DNA from 4 places in the Escherichia fergusonii ATCC 35469 genome. Region 1 is predicted to be linked to each of the others. Evidence: predicted binding sites of a transcription regulator. Region 1 holds the regulator's gene; each other region holds the start of a gene.
The links. Region 1 encodes CRP, which controls carbon source genes, mostly activating them, when cyclic AMP is high. Its sites were predicted from a motif close to ATGTGANNNNNNTCACAT; they were not measured.
Positions count from the first base shown of each region.

Region 2: the regulator CRP is predicted to act here: its motif matches at 4,200-4,217, upstream of glpT (glycerol-3-phosphate transporter).
Region 3: the regulator CRP is predicted to act here: its motif matches at 5,876-5,893, upstream of epd (erythrose-4-phosphate dehydrogenase).
Region 4: the regulator CRP is predicted to act here: its motif matches at 2,612-2,629, upstream of pth (aminoacyl-tRNA hydrolase).

Region 1 is NC_011740.1:3,383,489-3,391,177, reverse strand. Features, by position in the region: gene argD (bifunctional acetylornithine/succinyldiaminopimelate transaminase) at 1-1,220, shown strand, start outside; gene EFER_RS16735 (YccS/YhfK family putative transporter) at 1,298-3,388, opposite strand; gene crp (cAMP-activated global transcriptional regulator CRP) at 3,439-4,071, opposite strand; gene EFER_RS16725 (OsmC family protein) at 4,376-4,780, shown strand; gene EFER_RS16720 (phosphoribulokinase) at 4,835-5,704, opposite strand; gene EFER_RS16715 (YheU family protein) at 5,758-5,976, opposite strand; gene EFER_RS16710 (hydrolase) at 5,970-6,992, opposite strand; gene EFER_RS16705 (ABC transporter ATP-binding protein) at 6,992-7,689, opposite strand, start outside.
Region 2 is NC_011740.1:938,547-946,235, forward strand. Features, by position in the region: gene glpC (anaerobic glycerol-3-phosphate dehydrogenase subunit GlpC) at 1-1,180, opposite strand, end outside; gene glpB (glycerol-3-phosphate dehydrogenase subunit GlpB) at 1,177-2,436, opposite strand; gene glpA (anaerobic glycerol-3-phosphate dehydrogenase subunit A) at 2,426-4,054, opposite strand; gene glpT (glycerol-3-phosphate transporter) at 4,324-5,682, shown strand; gene glpQ (glycerophosphodiester phosphodiesterase) at 5,687-6,766, shown strand; gene inaA (lipopolysaccharide kinase InaA) at 6,918-7,568, shown strand; gene yfaE (ferredoxin-like diferric-tyrosyl radical cofactor maintenance protein YfaE) at 7,621-7,689, opposite strand, start outside.
Region 3 is NC_011740.1:2,919,900-2,927,588, forward strand. Features, by position in the region: gene EFER_RS14365 (oxidative stress defense protein) at 1-8, opposite strand, end outside; gene argO (arginine exporter ArgO) at 289-924, opposite strand; gene mscS (small-conductance mechanosensitive channel MscS) at 1,063-1,923, opposite strand; gene fbaA (class II fructose-bisphosphate aldolase) at 2,281-3,360, opposite strand; gene pgk (phosphoglycerate kinase) at 3,450-4,613, opposite strand; gene epd (erythrose-4-phosphate dehydrogenase) at 4,663-5,682, opposite strand; gene EFER_RS14395 (nucleoside/nucleotide kinase family protein) at 5,967-6,680, opposite strand; gene fumE (fumarase E) at 6,677-7,186, opposite strand; gene glpX (class II fructose-bisphosphatase) at 7,208-7,689, opposite strand, start outside.
Region 4 is NC_011740.1:1,803,687-1,811,375, forward strand. Features, by position in the region: gene prs (ribose-phosphate diphosphokinase) at 1-371, shown strand, start outside; gene dauA (C4-dicarboxylic acid transporter DauA) at 496-2,193, shown strand; gene ychH (stress-induced protein YchH) at 2,250-2,528, opposite strand; gene pth (aminoacyl-tRNA hydrolase) at 2,802-3,386, shown strand; gene ychF (redox-regulated ATPase YchF) at 3,503-4,594, shown strand; gene EFER_RS08845 (alpha,alpha-trehalase) at 4,790-6,493, shown strand; gene EFER_RS08850 (GlsB/YeaQ/YmgE family stress response membrane protein) at 6,531-6,785, opposite strand; gene ycgR (flagellar brake protein YcgR) at 7,133-7,689, shown strand, end outside.

The sequences.
Region 1 (7,689 bases):
TGGCAATTGAACAAACAGCAATTACACGCGCGACTTTCGATGAAGTGATCCTGCCGATTTATGCTCCGGCAGAGTTTATTCCGGTAAAAGGTCTGGGCAGCAGAATCTGGGATCAGCAAGGCAAGGAGTATGTCGATTTCGCGGGTGGCATTGCAGTTACGGCGTTGGGCCATTGCCATCCTGCGCTGGTGAACGCGTTAAAAACCCAGGGCGAAACTCTGTGGCATATCAGTAACGTTTTTACCAATGAACCGGCGCTGCGTCTTGGTCGTAAACTGATTGAGGCAACGTTTGCCGAACGCGTGGTGTTTATGAACTCCGGCACGGAAGCTAACGAAACAGCCTTTAAACTGGCACGCCATTACGCCTGTGTGCGTCATAGCCCGTTCAAAACCAAAATTATTGCCTTCCATAACGCTTTTCATGGTCGTTCGCTGTTTACCGTCTCGGTGGGCGGGCAGCCAAAATATTCAGACGGCTTTGGGCCAAAACCGGCAGACATCATCCACGTTCCCTTTAATGATCTCCACGCAGTGAAAGCGGTGATGGATGATCATACCTGTGCGGTGGTGGTTGAGCCGATTCAGGGCGAGGGCGGCGTGACGGCTGCGACGCCAGAGTTTTTGCAGGGCTTGCGCGAACTCTGTGATGAGCATCAGGCATTATTGGTGTTTGATGAAGTGCAGTGCGGGATGGGGCGGACCGGCGATCTGTTTGCTTACATGCATTACGGCGTGACGCCGGATATTCTGACCTCCGCCAAAGCGTTAGGTGGCGGCTTCCCGATTAGCGCCATGCTGACTACGGCGGAGATTGCTTCTGCGTTTCATCCTGGTTCTCACGGTTCCACCTACGGCGGTAATCCACTGGCCTGTGCAGTAGCGGGTGCGGCGTTTGATATCATCAATACCCCTGAAGTGCTGGAAGGCATTCACGCGAAACGCCAGCGTTTTGTGGACCATTTGCAGAAGATCGATCAGCAGTACGATGTGTTTAGCGATATTCGCGGTATGGGGCTGTTGATTGGCGCAGAGCTGAAACCACAGTACAAAGGTCGGGCGCGTGATTTCCTGTATGCGGGTGCCGAGGCAGGCGTAATGGTGCTGAATGCCGGGCCTGATGTGATGCGTTTTGCGCCGTCGCTGGTGGTGGAAGATGCGGATATCGATGAAGGGATGCATCGTTTCGCCCACGCGGTGGCGAAGGTGATTGGGGCGTAAATAAGACGCGTCAGCGTCGCATCAGGCAAAAGATGTCGGATGCGACGTAAACGCCTTATCCGATGGTTTAGCCTGTATTACGCCTTCGAATCCCGCAACTTGCGACTCAGCCAAATCCCATGATGCGGTCGCTGACGCCATGCCATCGACGAAATGGTGTGCATGGTGTTCAGATGACCAATAACCCGCTGTAAATGCTGCTCCAGTGTGCCTGCTGCACCTTCGTGCGGCTGCATCTCCGGCGCATCCATAATATTGGCATCGCCAGAACTACCTGGTTCGTCATACTCCAGTCGCTGCTGACAACGCTGAATGGCGATTTCACAAGACTGCAAATATTCTTGCGCCAGTTCAGGTGGCAATGCCCGGTGTTCCCGTGCCAGCGTGGTCATGGCATTGATATGCTCAACAATAAACTGACTGTGCGTTACCCACAGTTTCATATCTGCCAGATAATGGCTGTTGAATGCCGGTTCCTGCATCGCCTGATTCAATGAGTTATACAGAGTGTTATGCGCCTGATTCACCCGCATTCGCTGCCAGGCCAGTGGCGTAGGTTGCGGATCCTCGCTCAGAATCAAACGAATCGCTTCCTGATAGGCTTCTAAAGCGTCATGGGCGTTCTTACGCAATAACCCGCTCTGCCACTGCGGCCACAGCCAGACGGTACCGCCGAAAGCAATTAAACAACCAATAATGGTATCGATAAGACGCGGAAGGATGTACTGCTCACCGTTCAACCACAATAGTTGCAGGGTATACACTGCGGTAATGGTAAAGCCGACCGTCGCCCAGCCGTAGTTTTTGCGCAATATCAGGTAGCTGGCGAGGGTGGTAATCAGCATCAACGTCAGGGTGTAACCTTCGGGAATTTTAAAGTGCAGCGCCACGCCCGCAATGATTAACCCGACCACGGTTCCCACGGAGCGATTCACAATCCTCAGACGGGTTGCGCCATAGCCATTTTGCGTCACCAGCAATACCGTCATCAGGATCCAGTACGACTTCGGCAGATGCAGTGCGGTGCCCATCAGGCTGGCAACGCTTAACATCACACTGAGTCGTCCGGCATTGCGTAGCGCCGGAGACTTTAGTGACAGATAACTTTTCAGTGCCGGCAGTAACGGCATTCGCCGCTGTTTATCGGCCAGTAAATCACGGGCATAGAGCGGTTTTTGGGTGCGTAGTACACGAGCGATGCGGCTGAAGTGCCAATAGCAGAATTGCCCAACAGGATTATCCGGATGCTGGCGGGCGATTTTTTCCAGTGCGCCAATTTGTTTTTCCATCGTAAAGCGCGTCGGCAGGCGATGGTAAAGAATGTCATCAGCCAGCACGCGCAGGCGAGTGGCGACAGTTTGCGCATTCCAGCGGATAACTTCTTCCGCATGGCTACGCTCGACCAGCTTTTGCACCTCTTCCGGCTGATGCAAGCTGACCGAAATATGTTCCTGTAAATCCAGCGCCTCCTGGAAAATACGCAGCATCCGCTTGTAGTCAGTATTATTTTGCGCGGAAAGCATATGCATTTGCTGATAGCACTGAGTAATTAAATCGACCGCTTTTTGCTGGCGCACCAGCAGTGGTGGCAATGCTTTTTCAGGATCGGTGTGCTGGGTAAGCAGGCTGTATTTGGCTTCGCAGTAATCCGCCAGTTCACGGTACAGCAGACTTAGTGACTCGCGTAGCGGTTGTTCGCGCCAGATCCAGAACCAAAACCAGTTAAACAATCCGTACCAGAGAGTGCCCAGCGCATAGATGAGCAACGGTTCCCAGACTGGCATGTATCCCGCCAGACTGAGGGTAAAAATGGCGGCGAGCAGCGATGCGGGAAGCAATTTTGCGTGCAATGGCCCCAGCTCAGCAGTGACACCAAGCACCAGCGTTAATCCGGTCAGCAAAAAGGGCAGGGGAACATCTTTTGCCAGTAACAGCTGTGTCAGCAAGCTACAGGTGGCAAACAGTGACGCACCAATGATTAAGCGTTTGAAAAAACGTTTATGAGGCGTATCAAGGCCCGCAATATTGCAACAGGCAGGAACGAGGGAGAAGAGCAGACCGAATCGTAATTCGCCAAGCATTAACCCAACGGCCACGGGCAAACATAGCACTAGCGTTTGTCGTAGTGCATAGTTGATATCGGGGTGATAAATCAGTCTGCGCCACATCGGGGGAAACAAAATGGCGCGCTACTCAGTAACGCGCCACTCCGACGGGATTAACGAGTGCCGTAAACGACGATGGTTTTACCGTGTGCGGAGATCAGGTTCTGATCTTCCAGCATCTTCAGAATGCGTCCCACGGTTTCACGAGAACAGCCGACAATCTGACCGATTTCCTGACGGGTAATTTTGATTTGCATACCGTCCGGGTGAGTCATGGCATCCGGTTGTTTTGCCAGGTTCAGCAGAGTCTGTGCAATGCGGCCCGTCACGTCGAGGAACGCCAGGTTGCCCACTTTCTCTGAAGTGACTTGCAAACGACGCGCCATCTGTGCAGACAGACGCATCAGAATGTCCGGGTTTACCTGAATCAATTGGCGAAATTTTTTGTACGAAATTTCAGCCACTTCACAGGCGGTTTTCGCACGTACCCATGCGCTACGTTCCTGGCCCTCTTCAAACAGGCCCAGTTCGCCAATAAAATCACCCTGATTCAGATAGGAGAGGATCATTTCTTTACCCTCTTCATCTTTGATCAGCACTGCCACAGAGCCTTTAACGATGTAGTACAGCGTTTCCGCTTTTTCACCCTGGTGAATAAGCGTGCTCTTGGATGGGTACTTATGAATGTGGCAATGAGACAAGAACCATTCGAGAGTCGGGTCTGTTTGCGGTTTGCCAAGCACCATGCGCGGTTATCCTCTGTTATAAGCTTTCTCCAGAGCCAGAAAACGCCGCTGTCTCTGGATTGCCGAAATGTGCTTCCCGCTATCTGGGAAGAGGCTGTCAAATACGTACTGCATCTGTTATGTGAAGTCCGTTACACACATGCAGTACATCAATGTATTACTGTAGCATCTTGACTGTTTTAGCATAGCTTTCGCCGTGTGTCTCCTGGTGTCTCGCTTCAGCTTGACTCAGGTCGCCTTCTGTTGCGCGATTTGGTCAGTACGCGTACGCTGTGAATAAATTTGATGCAGTGGAGTGGCAAAAATGCAAGCGCGAGTGAAGTGGGTCGAAGGGTTAACTTTTTTGGGCGAATCCGCATCTGGTCACCAGATTTTAATGGACGGCAACTCTGGCGATAAAGCGCCAAGTCCGATGGAAATGGTGTTGATGGCGGCGGGTGGTTGTAGCGCCATTGATGTGGTTTCTATCCTGCAAAAGGGGCGTCAGGATGTTGTCGATTGTGAAGTAAAATTGACCTCTGAACGCCGCGAAGAGGCACCACGCCTGTTTACGCACATTAATCTGCATTTTATCGTCACCGGTCGCGACCTGAAAGACGCAGCAGTTGCGCGTGCGGTAGATCTCTCTGCCGAGAAATATTGTTCAGTGGCGTTGATGCTGGAAAAAGCGGTGAATATTACTCACTCGTATGAAGTGGTTGCCGCGTGATTTAATGTCAGGAGTACGATGCCGGATAATTGTTTATCCGGCATATTAGCAGAGTTACTCGATTTTCTTTCCTTCCATCAATCGTTGCACCAGTGGCAGCATAATTAACTCCATTGCCAGACCCATTTTACCGCCCGGCACCACTAATGTATTGATGTGGGAAATGAATGAGCCCTGCAACATCGCCAGCAGCCAGGGGAAATCGATCCCTTCCAGATTACGAAAATGGATCACCACAAAGCTTTCATCCAGTGATGGAATGCCCTTTGCTGCGAACGGGTTTGAGGTGTCGACAGTGGGAACGCGCTGGAAGTTAAGATGGGTGCGGGAAAACTGCGGCGTGATGTAGTTGATATAGTCTTCCATTGAACGTACTACTGAGTCCATCACCGCTTCTCGTGAGTGCCCGCGCTCGCTGGTGTCGCGGATCAGTTTTTGAATCCACTCAAGGTTAACGATAGGCACTACGCCGACCAGTAAATCCACATGCTGCGCAACGTTATGATGTGGTGTGACCACGCCGCCGTGTAGCCCTTCATAAAACAGTACATCAGTGGGTTCCGGTAAAGGTTGCCATGGGGTGAATGTCCCCGGCACCTGATTCCATGGTACGGCTTCGTCGTACGTATGCAGATATTTGCGTGATTTTCCTTTGCCGCTCTGACCGTATTCAATGAAGGTTTGTTCCAGCAGGCCGAAGTCGTTAGCTTCGGGGCCAAAGTAGCTGATATGCCGCCCGGCATCACGCGCCTTGCGGATCGCCATGTCCATTTCCGGGCGCGTGTAACGGTGAAAACTGTCGCCTTCCACCTCAGCTGCATGCAGATTTAACTGCGCGAATATTTTACGAAATGCGAGACTGGTGGTGGTGGTCCCCGCGCCGCTGGATCCTGTTACCGCAATGACCGGATGTTTGGCAGACATAGTAACTCCATGACTTAGCTATCATTATTATCTCGTCCGCCGACGGCTGCAGGTTATTCGCGAAACTGACTGCGCGGCATGATATTGACCGTTTCGTGCAGCTCCGACCATACCAGCACCGCTTCTCCGCACTGTAGCTGGCGTTTGACGTCGGCGACTTTCTGTTCAAGTGTACGCTCATGTTCACCATAATCGGTGCCTTCGCGTAACACAAAACTTTCAATTAAATTTTCCAGCGTTTCGGGGGAGAGTTCTTGCCACGGAATCAACATGATTTCGCCTCCAGATACGTTGTTAACCAGTCAGGAATGCGTGACTCCAGCCACATTTGCGGATGAAATAATGTACCGCCAAGAAAGCCAACATGACCACCATGTTCAGTCAGTTGATACTCCACCTGCGGGGGGAGATTTTCCGGTTTCGGGATCACCTGATGATCCATAAACGGATCGTCTTTGGCGTGAATAATCAGTGTCGGTTTGGCGATCTGGTTCAGCATCGGCATGGCGCTACACTGACGATAATAGTCGATAGCGTCAGCGTAGCCGTGAATTCTGGCGGTGATCAGATCGTCAAATTCACGGATGCGACGTACCGATTTTAACTGTGCGAGATTAATCGGCAGCGTACCGGGATAGGCTGACAGTTTGCGCGCAGCATTGGCTTTTAACAGGTTCAGCAAGTAACGCTGATAAACGCGGGAAAAGCCCTTTTCCATATGATAACTACAGGCTTCCAGCATAAATGGCGCGGAGACAATTACCGCTGCATCAATCGGGAGGTTATTACCTTCTTTTGCCAGCAAACAGGCGAGCATATTACCGCCGAGCGAATAGCCGACGGCAGCCGTTGGCGCATGTCCAAATTCGCGCTGCAGCCAGCGTAAAAACCAGCTGGCGTCTTCGGTTTCGCCCGAATGGTAAATGCGGTGCATACGGTTTGGTTCACCGCTGCATCCGCGAAAATGCATCACCACGCCCAGCCAGCCGCGTTTTTGCGCCGCCTCGACCAGACCGTGGGCGTAAGGGCTATTGAGGCTGCCCTCCAGCCCGTGAAACACCACTAAACGCGGTTTATGGTTCGCCTGGGCAGGGTCTTCACTCCATGCGAGATCGACAAAATCGCCGTCGGGCAACTCCAGTCGCTGCCAGTGCGGGGTGAATTTCACCTTGCGACGAAACAGACGCGGCAGCATGGTTTGCAGATGACAATTGCTAAAGCCGCGCATAGGGGTGAATTCAGCACTGCTGCTGAATTCATTGGCATCGGTCGTCGTTATCTGCGCCATCAGTTGCTTTGGCCTTCCAGCAGCATCTGCTCAAGCTGCTCCTGGGCTTCCAGCCACGCCATTTCGCACTCTTCCAGGCCGGATTTGGCGCTGGCTTGCTGTTGCAGGCAGGCGGTCAACTCCGCTTTACGGCTTTGATCGTACAGTTCGCTGTCGCCGAGTTTCTCTTCCGCCTGCGCCAGTTGCGCGTTCAGCTTCTCCATCTCTTTTTCCAGACGGGCGATTTCTTTACGCAGTGGCTGGGTTTGCGCACGCAGCTCCGCTTCCCGACGCTTCTGGTCTTTACGTGCCTGGGCGCTGTTCGCGTTCTCTTTTGGCGCGTCGTCGGTCTGGTTTTCCTGCTTTTGAACGTCGCTCAACCACTGTTGATAATCTTCCAGATCGCCGTCGAACGGTTCGACTTTACGATCGTGAACCAGATAGAGATCGTCAGTGGTGGAACGCAACAAATGGCGGTCGTGCGAAACGACAACCAATGCGCCTTCAAACTCGATCAACGCTTCAGTCAGTGCCTGGCGCATGTCGAGGTCAAGGTGGTTAGTCGGTTCGTCGAGCAGCAGTAGATTCGGACGCTGCCAGACGATTAATGCCAGCACCAGGCGGGCTTTTTCCCCACCGGAGAAACGGCGCGTTTCTTCCGTCACTTTATCGCCCTGGAAACCAAAGCCGCCGAGGTAATCACGTAGTTTTTGTTCTA
Region 2 (7,689 bases), 2.1 Mb from region 1:
CCTGGGCCAGCAGCGTAATCGGGTGTTCGCAGCGAAGGCTTGTGGACATCTCAATCTGCCATTTGCAGGTTTCGCAGTCGGTGACCACCAGATCCGCGCCGCTTTCTTCTATCTGGCGGAACAGTGGTGCACCGATGGCTTGTGAGGTGGGGTAGTTCTCTTTTTTGAAACCGTAAGTTCCGGCAATACCGCAGCACTGGGAATCCAGCACCGTTAACTCAAGCCCCGGGATTTTACGCAACAGCTCCAGGGTGTAGAGCGTCCAGCCCATTTTTTCCATATGGCATGGTGTGTGATAAACCACTTTTAGCGGCAGCGTTTTCAGCGGTAACGTTTTGCCTTCGTCCAGCTTGCGCCACAGCCAGCGGGTCGCCAGTTCGATATGATCGCGCAAGCCTTTGTTGTCGACATTCAGCACTTCCGGGTATTCGTCGCGCAGGGCAAATGTACAGGTTGAGGAGGTGGCAATCACCGGAATGCCTTTTACTCCCACAGCTTCGCGGATCGACTCTACATTCGTAATTGCCTGTTTGCGTGCTTTATCGGTAAAGCCGTTGGCGATTAGCGGTACGCCGCAGCATTTTTCTTTGCTGAGCAGTTGTACACCGGTACCCATTGCGTTGAGCACTTTAATTAAATCTTTGCCTAACTGCGGATGGTTGTAGTTAACGAAGCAGCCGTGAAAGAAAGCCACCTGGTCTTTATATTGCGCTTGCTGGGCCGCCACGCTGCGATACCAGCGACGGAACGTACCGAAGGAGTATTTCGGTAGCGTGCGGCGATGATCGATTTTTAACGCCGCATCAAGCAACTGCCGCACTGGTTTCAGCGAGGTAGCGGTGTTGACGATCGGTGCGAACGGCGTGGAAACGCTACCCATCAGGTCGGTATGACTCAACACAAAATTGCGCAGCGACGGGCGCGTGGTGTCATATTTCGCCCGCGCACGCTGGATGATATCGCCAATCTTCACATCGGACGGGCAGGCGACTTCGCAACGTTTGCAGTTGATGCAATATTTCAGTGCCTCGTCATACAGTGCACCATCTTTCAGACGCAGACGCTCGCCATCCGGCCCGGCTTGTTTTGGCCCTGGATAGCTGGGATTCACTCGGCTCACCGGGCAGGCGGTGGTGCAGACGGTGCACTTAATGCAGTTTTCGAAGCTGGTGTCGTTCATTGTTGGCCTCCTGCGCGTTGGGCAATCTGTTGAGCGGCATGTAAAGCACTGACGGCACAAACTCCGCCGCCGCATCCCTGGGCGATGGGATCAAATCCGCCCAGCACCGAACCGATGGCAAACAGGTTCTCAATGGTTTTCCCTGCCTGTGACGGGCGTAGTGCCTCATCAGTGGTTACACCGAATTGCTGCCACGGTTGCGGCGCAAAAAAATCGCCCTTATACCATTCACCCCGCGTGGCGGTTTGTAGCACATCAAGGCCGACAATCGGCTCACGAATGCCTTCACGTTCCGCTACCAGTCCGCCACTAAAGAAACTGCCGCTGGCGAGCACGGCAAAGCGTGGACGCAGCGGGATATCGGCGTGATTGCGGGTCCAGATTTCATTCACCATGCCATTTTTACAGGTCACTTTTTTCACTTCATCGCCCGGCATCCACACGCCACCCTGGCGCACAAACTGGCGCTGTAACTGGTTTTGCAGACGAATGCCCAGCACGGATGGCGGCAGCGTTGGCAAAAGCATCAGTGAACAAGGTAGTTTTTCATTCAACCAATACCACAGTTTGTCATCGGCCAGGCCGAAGCAGGCGGGCATCAGGATCATTTCGCAGGTATTGGCGACAGGAATAAGCGCATCAAGTAATAGCGACCAGTTCTCTTCGTTATCAAGGAAACGGGCGATATTCACCGCGCGAAACTCGGTGGCGTTGTTGCGTAGCACATCCAGTTCCGGCAGTTCAATTTCAGCAGTTTCAACCGAAAGATCCAGTTCGCGCAACGAAGCCGCCGCAAGATGCGCCTGAAAATCCATCAGCCCGCTTATCCCCACTACACATATCTTCTTCGCGGGTAGCGGCCAGACGGGAACTTCTGGCGAACTTAACCAGGTAGAGCGCAGAGTGCCGAGCGGCGTAATCCGCTGGTGAGCCTGTTCTACGCTGCCCTGCAATTGCGCACCGCTTTCAGCGATTAATGTCTGTGCCTGACAAGCGAGATCGAGCACGCGTTGTGGCCCGAGAAGAGAGTAAGGATGGGCAGGTGCCTGCTGACGCAAAGATTCCAGTCCACTGTGAATGTCTGTCACAGCTTGACCATCTGGCAGATGGCTCAGCAAATCCAGCGAACCGGATGAGAAATGCAGCGCGCTTTGACCACGAGTGACAATGGCACAGCGCAGGCCGTGTTTTTGCAGTTGCAGGCCACAGAGTAATCCGGCGAGGCCGCCGCCCATAATGACAGTATCAAAGCGCATCTTTCTGCTCCTTCTCCAGACCACACAATCCCTGATAAACCCAGCGGGTAAATTCGCTTTCGCGCAGTGCGTCTCCCCAGGCAATGGGTTGCACGCCTTTCCAGCGTTCGTTAAGGAAGGTGGAAAGTTGCTCGATAGATTGCGCGGATGTCGTGACGTTAAAGCGTTGCAGCAGTCCGGCAGCGCGGCAGGCGCAGAGCTCGCCCTGGCAGGTTCCCATCCCCACACGGGTGCGACGACGTAAATCCAACAGGCTGTTAACGTTTAAATTTTCTACTGCGTACTGCACTTCACCCGCAGTTACCGCTTCGCACTCACATACCAGACTACGGTGTAGACGGCCTTCGCTCAGCCAGGCAGGCGTGCGATCGCCATGACGATAAACCGCAGAACCGCGCAGCGGGGCAGGTAGGGAGATGACTTTACGCAAGGTAACTTCAGCGGGTTCCTGTGAACCAGGTAGTGCCAGATCGGCGGTCGTACAGGGGCGCGTGTTGCCCAGCTTGCGACATACCGCGTCGGTAGCCCATTCCGCCATCAGACGATAGGTCATCAGTTTGCCACCGGTGATGGTGATAAATCCGTCCAGACCATCGCGTTCAGCATGGTCGAGCAGCACGATACCACGACTGACGCTACGTCCGCTCGGGTCGTCATCGCTGGCAACCAGCGGGCGCACGCCAGAGTAGGCCCGCAAAATGCGTGTTTTCGCCATAACGGGAGCCAGTTTTTCCCCTTCACGCAGCAGAATATCAACTTCTTCTGCCGTCACTCGATTATCGTCAATCTCGTCGTAATCAATACGTAAAGAGGTGGTGCCAATCAGCGAAATGGTATCGCCAGGTACCAGAATATCGGCGTCGGAAGGTTTACGGCAGCGGTTGATCACATGCTGATTAATGCGGTGATCCATGATCAATAGCGATCCTTTCGCCGGGAACATGCGAATACGCAGATCGGCATATTCGGCGATATGTTGCCCCCAGATCCCGGCAGCGTTCACAACGACAGGCGCATGGAGTGCCTGGGTTTCGCCGGTGAGATGGTTACGTACACGAACGCCGCACACCGTCGCGCCTTCACGAATCAGTCCCGTGACTTCATGAGCGGTAAGGATAACGGCACCGTGTTCTTTGGCATCCAGCATGTTTGCTGCGGTCAGACGAAATGGATCAACAGTGCCATCCGGAACTTTCACCGCGCCAATCAGTGCCGGGTTAACGGCAGGTTCGATAATACGCGCTTGCTGCGGATCAATCGCTTCTGCGCTGATCCCTGCTTCTTCGCAGGCCTGAATAAAAGTGGCCTGGAAGGAGAGGTCATCTTCCGGCAGGGTGATAAACAGGCCGTTGGTTGGTTCAACGCAGTGACGCGCAATACGTTTCAGTATCTGGTTTTCACTAATGCATTCGCGGGCCGATTCCGCATCCGTTACCGCATAGCGTGCGCCGCTGTGCAATAGCCCGTGATTACGCCCGGTGGCGCCTGTTGCGATGTCGTGGCGCTCAACCAAAATCACGCGCAGCCCGCGCAGGGCACAGTCGCGGGCAATCCCGGCTCCCGTTGCGCCGCCGCCAATGATAATCACGTCACCTGTTTGCGAGTCGCGAGTTTTCATTGTTATCCCTCAAAAGTTCGTTTCTTACCATTTAGCCATACAAATCTGATGCTTTGTTTGATTTCGCGCATATTCGCTCAAATATCGAAAGCGATGTGTGATTTTGTGCGCCTTTATGAGCATTTAAACAATCGATTTCAATAATATGTGCGGTAATTCACATTCATATTGTGAATAGTTATTTAACATCGCGGCCACACAAAAGCGGCGACCAGGATTTACATACCGCGCTGTTATTTCTAAGAAAACAGATGTCATGGGGACAAAACATGTTAAGTATTTTTAAACCTGCGCCACACAAAGCGCGCTTACCCGCTGCGGAGATTGATCCGACTTATCGTCGATTGCGCTGGCAGATTTTCCTGGGGATTTTCTTTGGCTATGCCGCGTACTATCTGGTGCGTAAGAACTTTGCCCTCGCTATGCCGTACCTGGTAGAGCAGGGCTTCTCGCGTGGTGATTTAGGTTTTGCCCTTTCGGGGATCTCTATTGCCTACGGATTTTCGAAATTTATCATGGGCTCGGTGTCGGATCGCTCGAATCCGCGCGTTTTCCTCCCTGCAGGTTTAATTCTGGCGGCGGCAGTGATGTTGTTTATGGGCTTTGTGCCGTGGGCGACGTCGAGCATTGCGGTTATGTTTGTGCTGCTGTTCCTCTGCGGCTGGTTCCAGGGGATGGGGTGGCCGCCGTGTGGTCGTACTATGGTGCACTGGTGGTCGCAGAAAGAACGTGGCGGCATTGTGTCGGTGTGGAACTGTGCGCACAACGTCGGTGGTGGTATTCCGCCGCTGCTGTTCCTGCTGGGGATGGCCTGGTTCAATGACTGGCACGCGGCCCTCTATATGCCCGCTTTCTGCGCCATTCTGGTGGCACTGTTCGCCTTTGCGATGATGCGCGATACCCCGCAATCCTGTGGTCTGCCGCCAATTGAAGAGTACAAAAATGATTACCCGGACGACTATAACGAAAAAGCGGAGCAGGAACTGACTGCAAAGCAGATTTTTATGCAGTACGTACTGCCGAACAAACTGCTGTGGTATATCGCCATCGCCAACGTGTTCGTTTATCTGCTGCGTTACGGCATCCTCGACTGGTCACCGACTTATCTGAAAGAGGTTAAGCATTTCGCGCTGGATAAATCCTCCTGGGCCTACTTCTTCTATGAGTATGCGGGCATTCCGGGCACCCTGTTGTGTGGCTGGATGTCGGACAAAGTCTTCCGCGGTAACCGTGGGGCAACCGGCGTCTTCTTTATGACACTGGTGACCATCGCAACTATCGTTTACTGGATGAACCCGGCAGGCAACCCAACCGTAGATATGATTTGTATGATTGTTATCGGCTTCCTGATCTACGGGCCTGTGATGCTGATTGGTCTGCATGCTCTGGAACTGGCACCGAAAAAAGCGGCAGGTACGGCAGCGGGCTTTACCGGGCTGTTTGGTTACCTGGGGGGATCGGTTGCTGCGAGTGCGATTGTTGGCTACACCGTGGACTTCTTCGGCTGGGATGGTGGCTTTATGGTAATGATTGGCGGCAGCATTCTGGCGGTTATCTTGTTGATTGTTGTGATGATTGGCGAAAAACGTCGCCATGAACAATTACTGCAAAAACGCAATGGAGGCTAATGGCATGAAATTGACGCTGAAAAACCTTAGCATGGCGATCATGATGAGCACTATGGTCATGGGAAGCAGTGCAATGGCGGCAGACAGTAGTGAAAAAATAGTGATCGCCCATCGGGGTGCCAGTGGATATTTGCCGGAGCATACGCTGCCAGCAAAAGCGATGGCGTATGCGCAGGGAGCGGATTATCTGGAACAGGATTTGGTGATGACCAAAGACGATCATCTGGTTGTTCTGCACGACCACTATCTCGATCGTGTTACTGATGTCGCCGATCGTTTCCCGGACAGGGCACGCAAAGACGGTCGTTACTACGCGATAGATTTCACGCTCGATGAAATTAAGTCACTGAAATTTACCGAAGGTTTCGATATTGAGAACGGTAAAAAAGTGCAGACTTATCCGGGGCGTTTCCCAATGGGTAAGTCTGACTTCCGGGTGCACACCTTTGAAGAAGAGATTGAATTTGTTCAGGGGTTAAATCACTCCACCGGGAAAAATATCGGTATCTATCCAGAAATTAAAGCGCCGTGGTTCCACCATCAGGAAGGGAAGGATATTGCGGCAAAAACGCTGGAAGTGCTGAAGAAATATGGTTACACCGGTAAGGACGACAAAGTTTATTTGCAATGTTTTGATGCTGATGAGCTGAAACGCATTAAAAATGAGCTGGAACCGAAAATGGGCATGGACCTCAATCTTGTACAGCTGATTGCCTATACCGACTGGAATGAAACGCAGCAAAAACAGCCGGACGGAAGTTGGGTTAATTACAGCTATGACTGGATGTTCAAGCCGGGGGCCATGAAGCAAGTCGCGGAATATGCCGACGGTATCGGGCCGGATTACCATATGCTGATTGAAGAGAAATCCCAGCCGGGAAATATTCAGCTTACCGGGATGGTAAAAGATGCTCAGCATAACAATCTGGTGGTGCATCCTTATACCGTGCGGGCCGACCAACTGCCAACCTACACGACGAATGTGAATCAGCTTTATGACATTTTGTATAACAAAGCCGGAGTGAATGGTTTGTTCACTGACTTCCCGGATAAAGCGGTTAACTTCCTGCAACAACAGAAATAATCCCACCTTCGGCATTCCGGCCTGCCCGGAATGCCGCTTTGCTTCTGTAACAAGTCCATTTTTGTACACAAAAATCTTAAGGATTTCTTAAGGCAACACTTTATATTTCCATCCTGATAATTAACGTGCACATAGTGACGGATGGTAAGTAATGGTGTCAGGAACGGAAGACGAACAATTTGAACGTTGGTGGGCGACCACAGGAGACTGGGTCGAAGAACCAAATTATCGACGTAATGGTATGAGTGGTGTCCAGTGTGTAGAGCGCGATGGTAAAAAGCTTTATGTGAAGCGAATGACTCAGCATCTCTTTCATTCGCTGCGCTATCCCTTTGGTCGCCCGACGATTGTGCGAGAGATTGAGGTGATAAACGATTTAGAGCGCGCGGGCGTTATCGTGCCGAAAATCGTATTTGGTAAAGCAATCAAACGAGAAGGGGAATGGCGGGCGCTACTGGTTACCGAGGATATGACTGGTTTCATCAGTATTGCGGACTGGTATATACAACATGCTATTACTCCTTACCCGGACGACGTGCGTGAAGCAATGCTACAAGCGGTGGCACAAGCGTTTAAAAAAATGCATAGCGTCAAGCGTCAGCATGGCTGTTGCTACGTTCGTCATATTTATGTGAAAACGGAGGGGGTGGCGGAAGCAGGGTTTCTTGATCTGGAAAAAAGTCGCCGCCGATTGCGTCGTCAAAAAGCAGCTCAGCATGATTTCGCCCAACTGGAGAAGTATTTATCTCCCATTCCTCCCGACGACTGGCAGCAGGTGAAAGCGTATTACTACGCCATGTAATCACGTAGACCAGATAAGACGCGTAAGCGTCGCATCTGGCACTACAACCAATTCACATCTCGATTTCAATATCGCCTTTTGCCCGGCAACAACAGGGCAAAATTTCCCCTGGCTGAATGAA
Region 3 (7,689 bases), 460 kb from region 1:
ACGTTCACTATTGTTTCTCCATGTAACGTAAATTGCCCAAAGTAAAGGGCGCATAACCAAAAGTTTAGTCATACGCCCTTAATTTTACCATCAGACAATACCCTAACAGTTGAACGACTTACATCTGAACCGGATATAAGCTTTACTCAAGGTTGGCGTGACGGGCGAGCATTTCTGCTTCCGTTTGTCCAGTGTGCTCCATCAGGACTGATTGTGGATTTTCAGTGGTTGCACAGATAAGCAAATTAGGCAGCTATCTTCATGGCTTCTGCTGTTTTTCGCAACACCTCAACGAATTAATGCTTGTAAATGTTCCACACCATCTTTCGCCAGCTGCAAGGCAATAAACCACATAACACATCCCACTACCAGATTGATAATGCGCTGTGCTTTTGCCGTACGCAGACCCGGTGCCAGCCAGGCTGCGAGAAGAGCCAGACCAAAGAACCAGAGGAAAGAGGCGCTAATTGTCCCGAGCGCAAACCAACGTTTTGGTTCAACATCAAGCTGCCCACCAAGGCTACCCAGCACCACAAAAGTATCCAGGTAAACATGCGGATTCAGCCAGGTCACTGCCAGCATGGTGGCGATAATTTTCCATCTTCCTTGCTTCAGGACTTCGGCACTGGCTAACTCAATATTACTGCTCATTGCGGTTTTAAAAGCGCCAAAACCATACCACAGCAAGAAGGCTACGCCGCCCCAGGTGACCAGCGCCAGCAACCACGGCGACTGCATCAATAACGCGCTGCCACCAAAAATCCCCGCGCAAATCAGGACCAAATCACTGATAGCACAAAGTAAGGCAATCATAATGTGGTACTGACGACGAATGCCCTGATTCATCACAAAAGCATTTTGTGGACCGAGCGGTAGGATCATAGCCGCCCCAAGCGCAAGCCCTTGAAAGTAATAAGAAAACACGTTGGATATTCCGAATTAAGTATCTGATGCAGAGACTATATCGCGGGATTGTTATTAGCGGAAATTGATAATATTAATTGGCAATCAGAAAAACTAATAAGAGAGAGGCCAGAGAGTATTATCTGGCCTCAGCGTTGATTATGCAGCTTTGTCTTCTTTCACCCTCTTAAAGTTCACATCCATTTGCGGGTACGGGAAGCTGATACCGGCGGCATCAAATTCACGTTTAATACGCTCCAGCACATCCCAATACACGTTTTGCAGATCGCCGCTGTTGCTCCAGACGCGGACCACGAAATTAATCGACGATGCGCCAAGTTCGTTCAGACGCACAGTCATTTCGCGATCTTTCAAAATGCGGTCTTCAGACTGGATAATATTGGTCAGGATCTGCTTAACCTGATCGATATCGGAATCATACGCCACGCCAATAATAAATTCGTTACGGCGAACTGGCTCGCGGGAGAAGTTAATAATATTCCCGGCAATAATTTTACCGTTCGGAATAACGATAATTTTACCGTCAGCAGTACGCATGGTGGTGGAGAAAATCTGCACGCTCAGCACAGTACCGGCTACGCCGCCGAGGTCAACATATTCTCCGGCACGGAACGGGCGGAACATGACCAGTAACACGCCAGCGGCCAGGTTAGACAGTGACCCCTGCAAAGCCAGACCAACAGCTAAGCCTGCGGCACCGAGTACAGCAATGACTGACGCGGTTTGTACGCCCACGCGCCCCAGTGCAGCGATTAGCGTAAAGGCGATAATTCCGTAACGGACTAATGCAGAAAGAAAATCAGCAACGGTGGCATCGATTTTACGGGAGATCATCAGGCGATTCACCGCGTTGGAAATCATCCGCGCGATAATCAAACCAACGATGATGATCGCGAGTGCCGCCACGATGTTTACTGCATAACTTAGCAGCAGCGCCTGGTTAGCCACCAGCCAGCTCCCCGCGCCGTTTATGCTATCGACAACATTCAAATCTTCCATTCAATATTCCTTTTCAACTGACTCAAAATGGAGAAATACACTCCGCCGCCTTATGACGGGCAGACTGACAAGGGTAAACAATAAAGCATAATTTTGCCAAATAGATCACAGATTTCTCATCTGCATCACCTTGCTTTTGGTGAAAAAAGATCCGCAGAGCGGGCCTCAGACAGATAGCAATGTGCGATTTGTCATACTGGATGCGGCTTTAACGCCTTATCCAGCCTACAAAAACCTGCAAATTCAATATATTGCAGGATACGTGTAGGCCTGATAAGCGTAGCGCATCAGGCATTTTTTCTTTTGGCGAAAAAAAGACCCGCAGAGCGGGCCTTGAGATAAGCAGAAAGGAATATCTTACAGAACGTCGATCGCGTTCAGTTCCTGGAATGCTTTTTCCAGACGAGCGATCATCGAAGTCTGACCGGCACGCAGCCATACGCGCGGATCGTAGTATTTCTTGTTCGGCTGATCTTCGCCTTTCGGGTTACCCAGCTGACCCTGCAGATAAGCTTCGTTCGCTTTGTAATAGTTCAGAACACCTTCCCAGGTTGCCCATTGGGTATCGGTATCGATGTTCATTTTCACTACGCCGTAGCTTACGGAGTCTTTGATTTCCTGAGCAGTAGAACCGGAACCGCCGTGGAATACGAAGTTCAGGCTGTTGTGCGGCAGGTTGTGTTTCTTGGAAACATATTCCTGAGAGTCACGCAGGATGGTCGGAGTCAGAACAACGTTACCCGGCTTGTATACGCCGTGTACGTTACCGAAGGACGCTGCGATGGTGAAGCGCGGGCTGATTTTGCTCAGCTCAGTGTATGCGTAATCAACGTCTTCCGGCTGGGTGTACAGTGCAGAAGCATCCATGTGGCTGTTGTCCACGCCGTCTTCTTCACCACCGGTGCAACCCAGTTCGATTTCCAGAGTCATGCCGATTTTGGACATACGCTCCAGGTATTTAGAGCAGATTTCGATGTTCTCTTGCAGAGATTCTTCAGACAGGTCGATCATGTGAGAAGAGAACAGCGGCTTACCGGTAGCTGCGAAGTGTTTTTCACCCGCGTCCAGCAGACCGTCGATCCACGGCAGCAGTTTTTTCGCGCAGTGGTCGGTGTGCAGGATCACTGGAACACCATAGTGTTCAGCCATCTGGTGAACGTGATGCGCACCAGAGATTGCGCCCAGGATAGCAGCACCCTGCGGAACGTCAGATTTCACGCCTTTACCAGCGATAAAGGAAGCACCACCGTTGGAGAACTGAACGATAACCGGCGCTTTAACTTTAGCAGCGGTTTCCAGTACGGCGTTGATGGAGTCAGTACCGACGCAGTTTACTGCTGGCAGTGCGAAGTTGTTTTCTTTTGCTACCTGGAAAACTTTCTGTACGTCATCACCAGTGATTACGCCAGGTTTTACGAAATCAAAAATCTTAGACATGTCTCTTGTCCTGTATCGTCGGGCTGTAGAAAATTGCGTGCTCTAAAAGCGCGCTGAAACAAGGGCAGGTTTCCCTGCCCTGTGATTTTTTACTTCTTAGCGCGCTCTTCGAGCATCGCTACTGCAGGCAGTACTTTACCTTCCACGAATTCGAGGAATGCGCCGCCGCCAGTGGAGATGTAGGAGATTTTGTCAGCAATGCCGAACAGGTCGATTGCTGCCAGAGTGTCGCCGCCGCCAGCGATGGAGAACGCTTCGCTGTCTGCGATAGCGTTAGCCACGATTTCAGTACCTTTGCGGAAGTTCGGGAATTCGAACACGCCAACCGGGCCGTTCCACAGAATGGTTTTCGCATTCTTCAGGATTTCAGCCAGTTCCTGCGCAGAAGCATCGCCGATATCCAGGATCTGCTCGTCAGCTTTCACATCGTTAACAGATTTCAGGGTAGCCGGTGCAGTTTCAGAGAACTCAGTTGCTACGCGAACGTCAGACGGAACCGGAATGTTGCAGGTGGTCAGCAGACGTTTTGCTTCGTCAACCAGGTCAGCTTCGTACAGGGATTTACCCACATCGTGGCCTTGTGCCGCGATAAAGGTGTTAGCGATACCACCACCCACGATCAGCTGGTCAGCGATTTTTGACAGGGAGTCCAGAACGGTCAGTTTGGTAGATACTTTAGAACCACCAACGATAGCCACCATCGGGCGAGCAGGTTCTTTCAGTGCTTTACCCAGCGCGTCCAGTTCAGCTGCCAGCAGCGGGCCTGCGCACGCAACATCAGCGAATTTACCGATACCGTGAGTAGAAGCCTGCGCGCGGTGAGCAGTACCGAATGCGTCCATTACGAACACGTCACACAGTGCAGCATATTTTTTGGACAGGGTTTCGTCGTCTTTCTTCTCGCCTTTGTTGAAGCGAACGTTTTCCAGAACAACCAGTTCACCTTCAGCAACGTCAACGCCGTCGAGGTAATCTTTAACCAGACGAACCGGGTTAGACAGTTTGTCTTTCAGGTAGTTAACAACCGGCAGCAGAGAGAATTCTTCGTTGTACTCGCCTTCGGTAGGACGACCCAGGTGGGAAGTTACCATCACTTTCGCGCCTTGTTTCAGGGCCAGTTCGATGGTCGGCAGAGAAGCACGGATACGCGCGTCGCTGGTTACTTTCCCGTCTTTTACTGGTACGTTCAGATCCGCACGGATAAATACACGTTTCCCAGCAAGATCCAGATCGGTCATCTTAATTACAGACATGGTGAATCCTCTCGTTGATTCTAAAAGTTTTGCAGACGCTGCTTGCGTCTTACCTGAAAGCAACAGTAGCCATAGCTAACGTCGTGTCGAGCATTCGGTTAGCAAAGCCCCATTCGTTATCGCACCAGACCAACGTTTTGATCAGGTGTGCGCCACTGACCCGGGTTTGGGTGCCATCGACAATGGCACTGTGCGGATCGTGGTTAAAATCTACAGAGACCAACGGCAATTCCGTATAGTCAACTATACCATGAAATGCACCTTGTGCTGCTTTTTGCAGCAACAGGTTGACTTCATTGGCTTTTACAGGTTTCTTCACCGTCACGCTTAAATCGATTGCCGTCACATTTATGGTTGGTACACGCACCGCAATCGCTTCAAAGCGATCGTTAAATTGCGGAAAAAATCGTGTGATACCGGCGGCCAGTTTAGTATCGACTGGAATGATCGACTGGCTGGCTGCCCGGGTGCGACGCAGGTCAGGATGATATGCATCAATAACCTGTTGATCGTGCATGGCGGAGTGAATTGTGGTCACAGTGCCGGACTCAATACCGTACGCATCATCTAACAATTTGATGACGGGAATTATGCAATTTGTGGTACAGGAAGCGTTAGAAACGATGCGGTGTTCCGCACGAAGTTGATCCTGATTGACGCCGTAAACCACGGTCGCGTCGAGATCGTTACTACCAGGATGTGAAAAGAGCACTTTTTTGGCCCCGGCGGCAATATGTGCTTCGCCATGCTCGCGGGAGCCATATACGCCGGTGCAGTCGAGAACCACATCGACGCCAAGTTCACGCCATGGGAGCGATTGCAGTGAACGTTCGTGCAATACGCGGATGGCGTCATCACCAACACAAAGTTGATCGCGTTCCTGTCGTACTTCCCATGCAAAACGGCCATGACTGGTGTCATATTTCAACAAATGCGCCATGCCGGCAGCATCCGCCAGTTCGTTGATTGCCACCACGGTAATTTCCGCCCGGCGTCCGGATTCATACAAAGCACGAACCACATTACGCCCGATGCGACCGAAGCCATTTATCGCTACGCGTACGGTCATAGATCTCCTGCAAGGTTTTCCCTGAGCAAATTTGCCAAACAGAGTAATCCAGCAAATCGTCCGGGGAAACCTTACCTGTCGCAAACTGCGACTGATTGGTTAATTGTCGAACATTTAATCGACTGAAACGCTTCAGCTAGGATAAGCGAAACGTGGAATAAAAGGAATGATTGTCCAGTCAAAGAAGACAATTATCTGACTTGCATCACACTTTCTTCCCTTCTTGCAGGAGGCTTTATTCCAGACTGGTGTAATAATAACCGCACAATAACTGGAATAAATTGTCAGCTTATGAAGTTATACCTGCCTTCTTCCGTCATCTCTAATATCAGATTGGCCTGACAACTATTCAGCAGCACACGCTCGACATTGGGACCATCGGTTCGGGCATAAAAAGCTTCGGCTTCATCCCGCGATAATCCCCCCGCAATTTTACGACTAATCAAGCGTTCCCGCAGAATTTGAACGGGGGCATGAATAAAAACAGAAAAATCGCAGAACGATGCCAACGCCCGCCACTTCTCGTCGTCCAGCAACAACCAGTTTCCTTCGACGATGACGAGTGGTGCGGTAACGTGCAACGCATCTTCAACAGGATCATGCTTTTGTCGATCGTACTGCGGCCACATACAATCCCCTTCCATTACCTGGCGCAGATTTTCCGCCAGTTTTGCCACATCGAATGTCTCTGGTGCGCCTTTAAAGGAGCGCAATTGATGCGCATCCAGCCAGCTATTGTAATGGTGAAAACCATCCATCGGCAGCGTCTGAATAGCGGGTAGTTCCGGGTCTTGTTGCGCGAGATATTCCCAGAAGGTGGTTAGGGTAGATTTACCCGTCCCCGGCGGAGCGCAAAGAAAAACCACCGTACGCCGCTGCGGATTTACCGTCTGTAAGGCTGCCAGCATACGCAGCAACGGTTTATGCACATTTTCAATCTCTTCGTTCGGGTACTGTGCCTGTACCTTTAATCCATTCACCGTCAGTTCGATTTTCACGGCGTTAATTCCTTTAAGGTGGTCGTTACTGCCAGCGTCAGCGCCGTTTTGACCATCCCACTAAAACGCACTTCTGACCAGACGGCGAAATCAGCGAACTTCATCGCTTTTAACGCGTCAAAGAGCGTCGCATTGCGGGTTATGCTATTGACGTTGCTGATAAAATCCCAGGTCATGTCATCGGCAAATCCGGGCGTTTCATCCTGTTCGTTCAGGTAATGCCAGAACTGGGAAAAATGCGTGATATCGGCGTACAGCCATTTATCCATTTTCCCCAGCGCATAAATCAAACGCAGTGCAACATCAATATCGTCAAGCGGGCCGCTTCGGGCGAGTAACGGCTTCACTGCATATTCGACGATCTCTTCATCGTTATTGACAAACAGCGACGGCAGAAACTGGCGTATCCCCTGGAGCAAAATAGAATGCGCAGTTTTCATAAATGACAATAAATTGTCCTGTGCGTCCAGTTGCTCAAGCACATCATCTTCTGTCAGCGTCGCCATTCGTCTTCCGATAGATCACCATCAATGCAGGGAGTCTATTATATTACACGTTTGGTCCGCGCCGCCGATCAGTAATGTCTGCGTCCGCACCCCATTCGCCGTCTGTTGGATACCATTCACCAACTCGCCGCCCGTCACGCCCGTAGCACTAAAGAGGATATCGTTCCCCTTCACCAGTTCATCGAGCGAGTACACACGGTTCACTTCAACCCCCATTGCCTTGCAACGCTGGCGTTCCTGTTCTGCAATCTGCCGATTTTCCGTGTAATCCCCTTTGGCCTGACAAAAATCAATCAGCTCGGTCTGCATATCCCCACCCAATGCTTTAACAGCACAGGCAGAAATAACACCTTCCGGCGCGCCGCCGATGGTGTACATCACATCGTAAGGATTATCCTGCCAGCAGGTCAGCACGCTGGCGGCAACATCGCCATCCGGCAGGGCAAAAACCTTCACGCCCAGTTGCGTCGCTTCCTCAATTGCGGCACTCAGGCGCGGTTTAT
Region 4 (7,689 bases), 1.6 Mb from region 1:
ACAAACGTCGTCCGCGTGCGAACGTTTCCCAGGTGATGCATATCATCGGTGACGTTGCAGGTCGTGACTGCGTACTGGTCGATGATATGATCGACACTGGCGGTACGCTGTGTAAAGCTGCAGAAGCTCTGAAAGAACGTGGTGCTAAACGTGTATTTGCGTACGCAACTCACCCGATCTTCTCTGGCAACGCAGCGAACAACCTGCGTAACTCTGTAATTGATGAAGTCGTTGTCTGCGATACCATTCCGCTGAGCGATGAAATCAAATCACTGCCGAACGTGCGTACTCTGACCCTGTCAGGTATGCTGGCCGAAGCGATTCGTCGTATCAGCAACGAAGAATCGATCTCTGCCATGTTCGAACATTAATCGAACCCGGCTCAAAGACCCGCTGCGGCGGGTTTTTTTGTCTGTAATAACCATTTGTATGACCTATGCCTCCTTCACCTGCCATTTAGTTGACAGATGATGCGCTCACGGATGAAACATTATTGTGAACAAAATATTCTCCTCACATGTGATGCCTTTCCGCGCTCTGATCGACGCTTGCTGGAAAGAAAAATATACTGCCGCACGGTTTACCCGTGACCTGATTGCCGGGATTACCGTCGGGATTATTGCGATCCCACTGGCAATGGCTCTGGCAATTGGTAGTGGTGTTGCACCGCAATACGGTTTGTATACCGCAGCTGTGGCTGGGATTGTCATTGCAATTACGGGCGGTTCACGCTTTAGCGTTTCTGGCCCGACAGCTGCATTTGTGGTGATCCTTTACCCGGTGTCGCAACAGTTTGGCCTTGCAGGATTGCTGGTCGCGACACTCATGTCAGGTGTCTTTTTGATCCTGATGGGGCTGGCACGTTTTGGACGCTTGATTGAATATATTCCGGTTTCCGTTACCTTAGGTTTTACTTCTGGTATCGGGATCACCATCGGTACAATGCAAATTAAAGACTTTCTTGGTCTGCAAATGGCTCATGTACCGGAACATTATCTGCAAAAAGTCGGCGCTCTTTTTATGGCGCTGCCGACCATTAATGTGGGTGATGCTGCCATTGGCATTGTGACGCTTGGCATTCTGGTTTTCTGGCCACGTCTGGGCATTCGTTTACCCGGTCACCTTCCGGCCTTGCTGGCTGGTTGCGCGGTGATGGGGATTGTTAACCTGCTCGGCGGACATGTTGCTACCATCGGTTCGCAATTCCACTACGTTCTGGCCGATGGTTCTCAGGGTAACGGTATTCCGCAACTGCTGCCGCAACTGGTACTGCCGTGGGACCTGCCCAATTCCGAATTTACCCTCACCTGGGACTCCATTCGCACTCTGCTTCCGGCAGCATTTTCGATGGCGATGTTAGGGGCAATTGAATCACTGCTCTGCGCCGTGGTACTGGATGGTATGACAGGAACGAAACACAAAGCGAATAGTGAACTGGTTGGTCAGGGACTGGGGAATATCATCGCCCCATTCTTTGGTGGTATTACCGCTACAGCTGCCATCGCGCGTTCTGCCGCTAACGTCCGTGCCGGGGCAACTTCCCCTATCTCGGCGGTGATTCACTCTATTCTGGTTATTCTTGCCCTGCTGGTACTGGCACCGCTGCTCTCCTGGCTACCACTTTCCGCTATGGCTGCCCTGTTATTGATGGTGGCGTGGAACATGAGTGAAGCGCATAAAGTGGTCGATTTGCTTCGTCATGCGCCAAAAGATGACATTATTGTCATGTTGATGTGTATGTCTCTCACTGTGCTGTTCGATATGGTGATCGCAATCAGCGTGGGAATTGTACTCGCATCACTGCTGTTTATGCGCCGCATTGCGCGTATGACACGTCTGGCTCCGGTTAACGTAGAAGTGCCTGATGATGTTCTGGTGTTACGTGTCATTGGTCCGCTGTTCTTTGCCGCAGCAGAAGGTCTGTTTACCGACCTTGAATCACGTATCGAAGGAAAACGTATCGTGGTTCTGAAGTGGGATGCCGTGCCGGTGTTAGATGCTGGCGGCCTTGATGCCTTCCAGCGTTTTGTAAAGCGTCTGCCTGAAGGTTGTGAATTGCGCGTGAGCAATGTGGAATTCCAGCCGTTACGTACTATGGCTCGTTCAGGTATCAAACCGATCCCTGGCCGTCTGACTTTTTATCCAAACCGTACTGCTGCACTGGCAGATTTAGACCTGCCTGACAATAAATAGGCATAAAAACGGCCAGTCAGCAATAAAGCGACTGGCCGTTTTTACAAATCAAGATGTTAGCTCGGGCGACGATTATCATTACGACGGCAACGTTTATCATAATGCCGTACCCACCAGTAACGGTCGCACACCTGTTCATGCCCGCCAACACGGGCACCCGCCAGCCAGAGAATGGCACCGACGAAAATACTTAATACCGCTCCATGGGCAAAAAATTGTGGCAGGTTAAATTGGGGAAGTTGGTTTAAAATTGAATAGCCTACTCCTCCTACCATTACCACCAGACCCAACCCCATAAGAACGTTACCGAGTAACGAAGCGTTTTTGCGTTTCATATGTCACCTCCGGAACTTTTGGGCTGCTAAAGGGATACCCCCAATCCTTATGTGTAAAGTATAGACAACACCCCAGGATATATGTGCGGGGATGATCACAAATACAACCGCTTTTTCAACAAATCTTTACAAATAACAGCATGAAGTGCTTAGCCTTTCAATTGTCCACTCATGCAATTATTCATTTGTAATGGTAAAGATGCTCTTTTTTGTCAACCGTGGCGACAGACAGTAAACTACGCGCCAGTTAGATAAACACTCAGGACAAATAACGTGACGATTAAATTGATTGTCGGTCTGGCGAACCCCGGCGCGGAATATGCGGCAACACGCCATAATGCAGGCGCATGGTACGTCGATTTTCTGGCTGAACGGTTGCGCGCACCTTTGCGTGAGGAGCCAAAATTTTTCGGTTATACCTCCAGAATTAATCTTGAAGGCGAAGATGTTCGCCTGTTAGTACCGACCACATTTATGAATCTGAGCGGTAAAGCTGTCGCCGCAATGGCCAGCTTCTATCGCATTAATCCTGATGAGATCCTGGTCGCACACGACGAGCTTGATTTGCCGCCGGGTGTGGCAAAATTTAAGCTTGGTGGCGGTCATGGTGGTCATAATGGCCTTAAAGATATCATCAGTAAATTAGGGAATAACCCCAATTTTCACCGTTTACGTATCGGAATCGGACACCCAGGGGATAAAAATAAAGTTGTTGGCTTTGTGTTGGGCAAACCGCCAGTAACAGAACAAAAGCTAATTGATGAGGCGATTGACGAAGCGGCTCGTTGCACGGAAGTGTGGTTTAAAGAGGGTTTAGCGAAAGCAACCAGTCGTCTGCACACCTTTAAAGCCCAATAAGCAGGGATCGGCGGCATTTTTGTCGTCTGCCGTGTATAATAGGCAGAGTTATTTCCATTTCTACAATCTGTTTTACATAACAGATTGATTATTAAGATATTAAGGTGATTTAAATCATGGGATTCAAATGCGGTATCGTCGGTTTGCCCAACGTCGGGAAATCCACCCTGTTCAACGCGCTGACCAAAGCCGGTATTGAAGCGGCCAACTTTCCATTCTGCACCATTGAGCCGAACACAGGCGTCGTGCCAATGCCCGATCCACGTCTGGACCAACTGGCTGAGATCGTAGAACCGCAGCGTACGCTTCCCACCACCATGGAGTTTGTTGATATTGCGGGTCTGGTGAAAGGCGCGTCGAAAGGTGAAGGTCTGGGTAACCAGTTCCTGACAAACATCCGTGAAACTGAAGCGATTGGCCACGTTGTGCGTTGCTTTGAAAATGACAACATCATCCACGTCTCCGGCAAAGTTAACCCGGCAGATGATATTGAGGTTATCAATACCGAACTGGCGCTGGCAGACCTTGACACCTGTGAGCGTGCAATTCATCGTGTGCAGAAGAAAGCCAAAGGTGGCGATAAAGACGCTAAAGCAGAACTGGCAGTGCTGGAAAAATGCCTGCCACAACTGGAAAACGCTGGCATGCTGCGCGCACTGGATCTGAGTGCGGAAGAAAAAGCCGCTATCCGCTATCTGAGCTTCCTGACGCTGAAACCAACAATGTACATTGCTAACGTCAATGAAGATGGTTTCGAAAACAACCCGTATCTCGATCAGGTTCGTGAAATTGCGGCTAAAGAAGGTTCTGTGGTTGTTCCGGTTTGTGCTGCTGTAGAAGCCGATATCGCAGAGCTTGACGACGAAGAGCGTGAAGAGTTTATGCAGGAACTGGGTCTGGAAGAACCGGGGCTAAACCGCGTGATCCGTGCCGGATACAAGCTGCTGAATCTGCAAACTTACTTTACCGCAGGTGTTAAGGAAGTGCGTGCATGGACCATTCCGGTGGGCGCGACGGCTCCGCAAGCAGCCGGTAAAATCCATACCGATTTTGAGAAAGGTTTTATCCGCGCACAGACGATCTCTTTTGAAGATTTCATCACCTATAAAGGTGAGCAGGGCGCGAAAGAAGCCGGGAAAATGCGTGCAGAAGGTAAAGATTACATCGTTAAAGATGGCGATGTAATGAACTTCCTGTTTAACGTTTAAACGTTCTCGCCTTTCAATCTACTGAAAAATCCACGCCAGGCGTGGATTTTTTTATATCTCATACTTGCCGAATTTCTTTTGGTTAATCACCCTGTCTCGCAAAATCGCAACTGATTAATACAAATAACCAGATCATGAACTAAGGTTTTCTGATTGATGCCGCTTTATTCGGTATTCCACGAAGGAGAATCATTCATGAAAACACCTGCACATCGCGCCCATGCCACACTACCCGGAGCTTTAAAAACGGTTACCACTGCCCTACTCCTGAGTCTTGCCAGCCAGGCCGCGAACGCAGAGGAACTCGCTGATACGCCTTTGCAACCACCAGATATTCTGTTAGGGCCGCTGTTCAACGATGTTCAGAGTGCAAAACTCTTCCCGGATCAGAAAACCTTTGCCGATGCAGTGCCAAAAAGCGATCCATTGATGATTCTGGCAGATTACCGGATGCAACGTAATCAAAGCGGTTTTGATTTACGCCATTTTGTCAGCGTTAACTTTATTCTGCCAAAAGAAGGCGAAAAATATGTTCCTCCTGCGGGCCAATCACTACGTGAGCATATTGATGGCTTGTGGCCTGTACTAACCCGCACTACAGAGCGCACTGATAAATGGGATTCGTTGTTACCGTTACCGGAACCTTATGTTGTGCCTGGTGGACGCTTTCGCGAGGTTTATTACTGGGACAGTTATTTCACCATGTTAGGGCTTGCCGAGAGTGGACACTGGGATAAAGTTGCAGACATGGTGGCGAATTTTGCCTGGGAAATCGATACCTTTGGTCATATCCCTAATGGCAACCGCAGTTATTACCTGAGCCGCTCACAACCACCCTTTTTCGCGTTTATGGTGGAGCTTCTGGCGCAAAACAAAGGGGATGATGCGCTGAAGCAATATCTGCCGCAGTTGCAAAAAGAGTATGCATACTGGATGGAAGGTACTGAGGATCTACAGCCAGGTGGACAAAATAAACGTGTAGTAAAACTGGAAGACGGCACTATTTTGAATCGATATTGGGATGATCGCGACACTCCACGCCCGGAATCCTGGAACGAAGATATTACGACCGCTAAAAGTAACCCTTCCCGCCCGGCCACTGAAGTTTATCGTGATCTGCGTTCAGCCGCAGCTTCCGGTTGGGATTTCAGTTCCCGCTGGATGGATAATCCACAACAACTGAGCACGATTCGTACTACCAGCATTGTTCCGGTCGATCTCAACGCCTTGTTATATAAGATGGAGAAGATACTTGCGCGTGCCAGCAAAGCTTCAGGTGATGAGGCGATGGCGAGCCAGTATGAAAATCTGGCAACGGCGCGTCAGAAAGCCATTGAGCACTATTTATGGAACGACAAAGAAGGTTGGTACGCCGACTACGATCTAAAAAGCCACAAAGTCCGTAATCAACTTACTGCGGCAGCTCTCTTTCCACTTTATGTCAACGCAGCGGGTAAAGACCGTGCAGTAAAAGTCGCTGAGGCGACCAGGGCCCATCTGTTACAGCCTGGTGGCCTTGCTACAACATCAGTAAAAAGTGGTCAACAGTGGGATGCGCCAAACGGCTGGGCGCCATTGCAATGGGTTGCTACTGAAGGTTTGCAAAATTACGGTCAGCAAGATGTAGCGATGGCAGTTACCTGGCGTTTTTTAACCAATGTTCAGCATACCTATGATCGTGATAAAAAACTGGTGGAAAAATATGATGTCAGTACCACCGGTACTGGCGGAGGGGGTGGGGAGTATCCATTACAAGATGGTTTTGGCTGGAGTAATGGTGTCACTCTGAAAATGCTCGATCTGGTATGCCCGAAAGAGAAGCCTTGCGATAACGTTCCCCCGGAACCGGTCACTGAATCAAACCTTCAACCGTCGCAAACTGGTACGACGGCTAACTAATTATTTGAACGGCCCCGCAGGGCCGTTTTCAGGTAAGTTATTCCCGTCGCAGGAGGCGAAATACGCCCAGCACCAGGATCGCGCCAACCACCGCGACGAGGAAACTATGCAGGTTAAATCCACTGATGCTGCCGCCAATACCAAACATGGTCGCCAGCCAGCCGCCGACCACCGCACCGACAATACCGAGAATACAGGTCAGGAAAAATCCCCCGCCATCGCGCCCCGGCATGATCAGCTTGGCGATAACCCCTGCAATCAAACCAAATATAATCCAGGCAATAATTCCCATGTTCAGACCCTCTTTCCAGTGAATCCGGCGCAAGAGGTTCTTGCGTCAGCATTCTAATTATAGGCAACGCCGTGATCTGCGTGGTTTAAGCACAAATCAAAATCAAAATTTCGGGACTGATGACAAACCTATAATGGCCTGATGCACTACATTTATCTGGCCAACTTATCAGATTCAACATATTGAATTTAAGAGATATTACAAACCAGGTAAGACGTTAACGCCGTATCCGTTATAAACATGCGCATTTGGTCACCAATCTTAAATTTCATTCATTGGTATTAACTTTTTCCCGCTGCTGCCGATAACCCAAGGACAGTCTGTCAGACAACCAGGAGTTTTTCCGCGTGAGTCATTACCATGAGCAGTTCCTGAAGAGTAATCCGTTAGCCGTTCTCGGTGTACTGCGTGATCTACACAAAGCCCAGGTACCGCTGCGTATTTCGTGGAACTCCGGGCAATTCATCAGCAAAATTCTACTGGTGACGCCTGATACGTTGATTATGGATTTTGGTAGTCAGGTGGCAGAAAATATCGCCGTTAAAAATGCGCAAAATATAACGATCACGGCGGAAACTCAGGGCGCTAAAGTAGAGTTTATGCTGGAAACATTACCTGACGGTGAATATCAGCAACTTCCCGCATTTATCAGTCCTTTGCCGCAATCATTATGGTTTGTCCAGCGAAGAAAATATTTCCGTATCTCCGCGCCTCTTCATCCTCCTTATTACTGCACAGCACAATTACCTGATAATTCGAAGTTACGTTGTCGACTGTACGATCTTTCGCTGGGGGGAATGGGCGTATTACTGGAGACTGCGCCACCCGAAAACTTGCAGGAAGGAATGCAATTTTCGCATATGGAGGTCAATATGGGGCAATGGGGTATTTTCCATTTTGACGC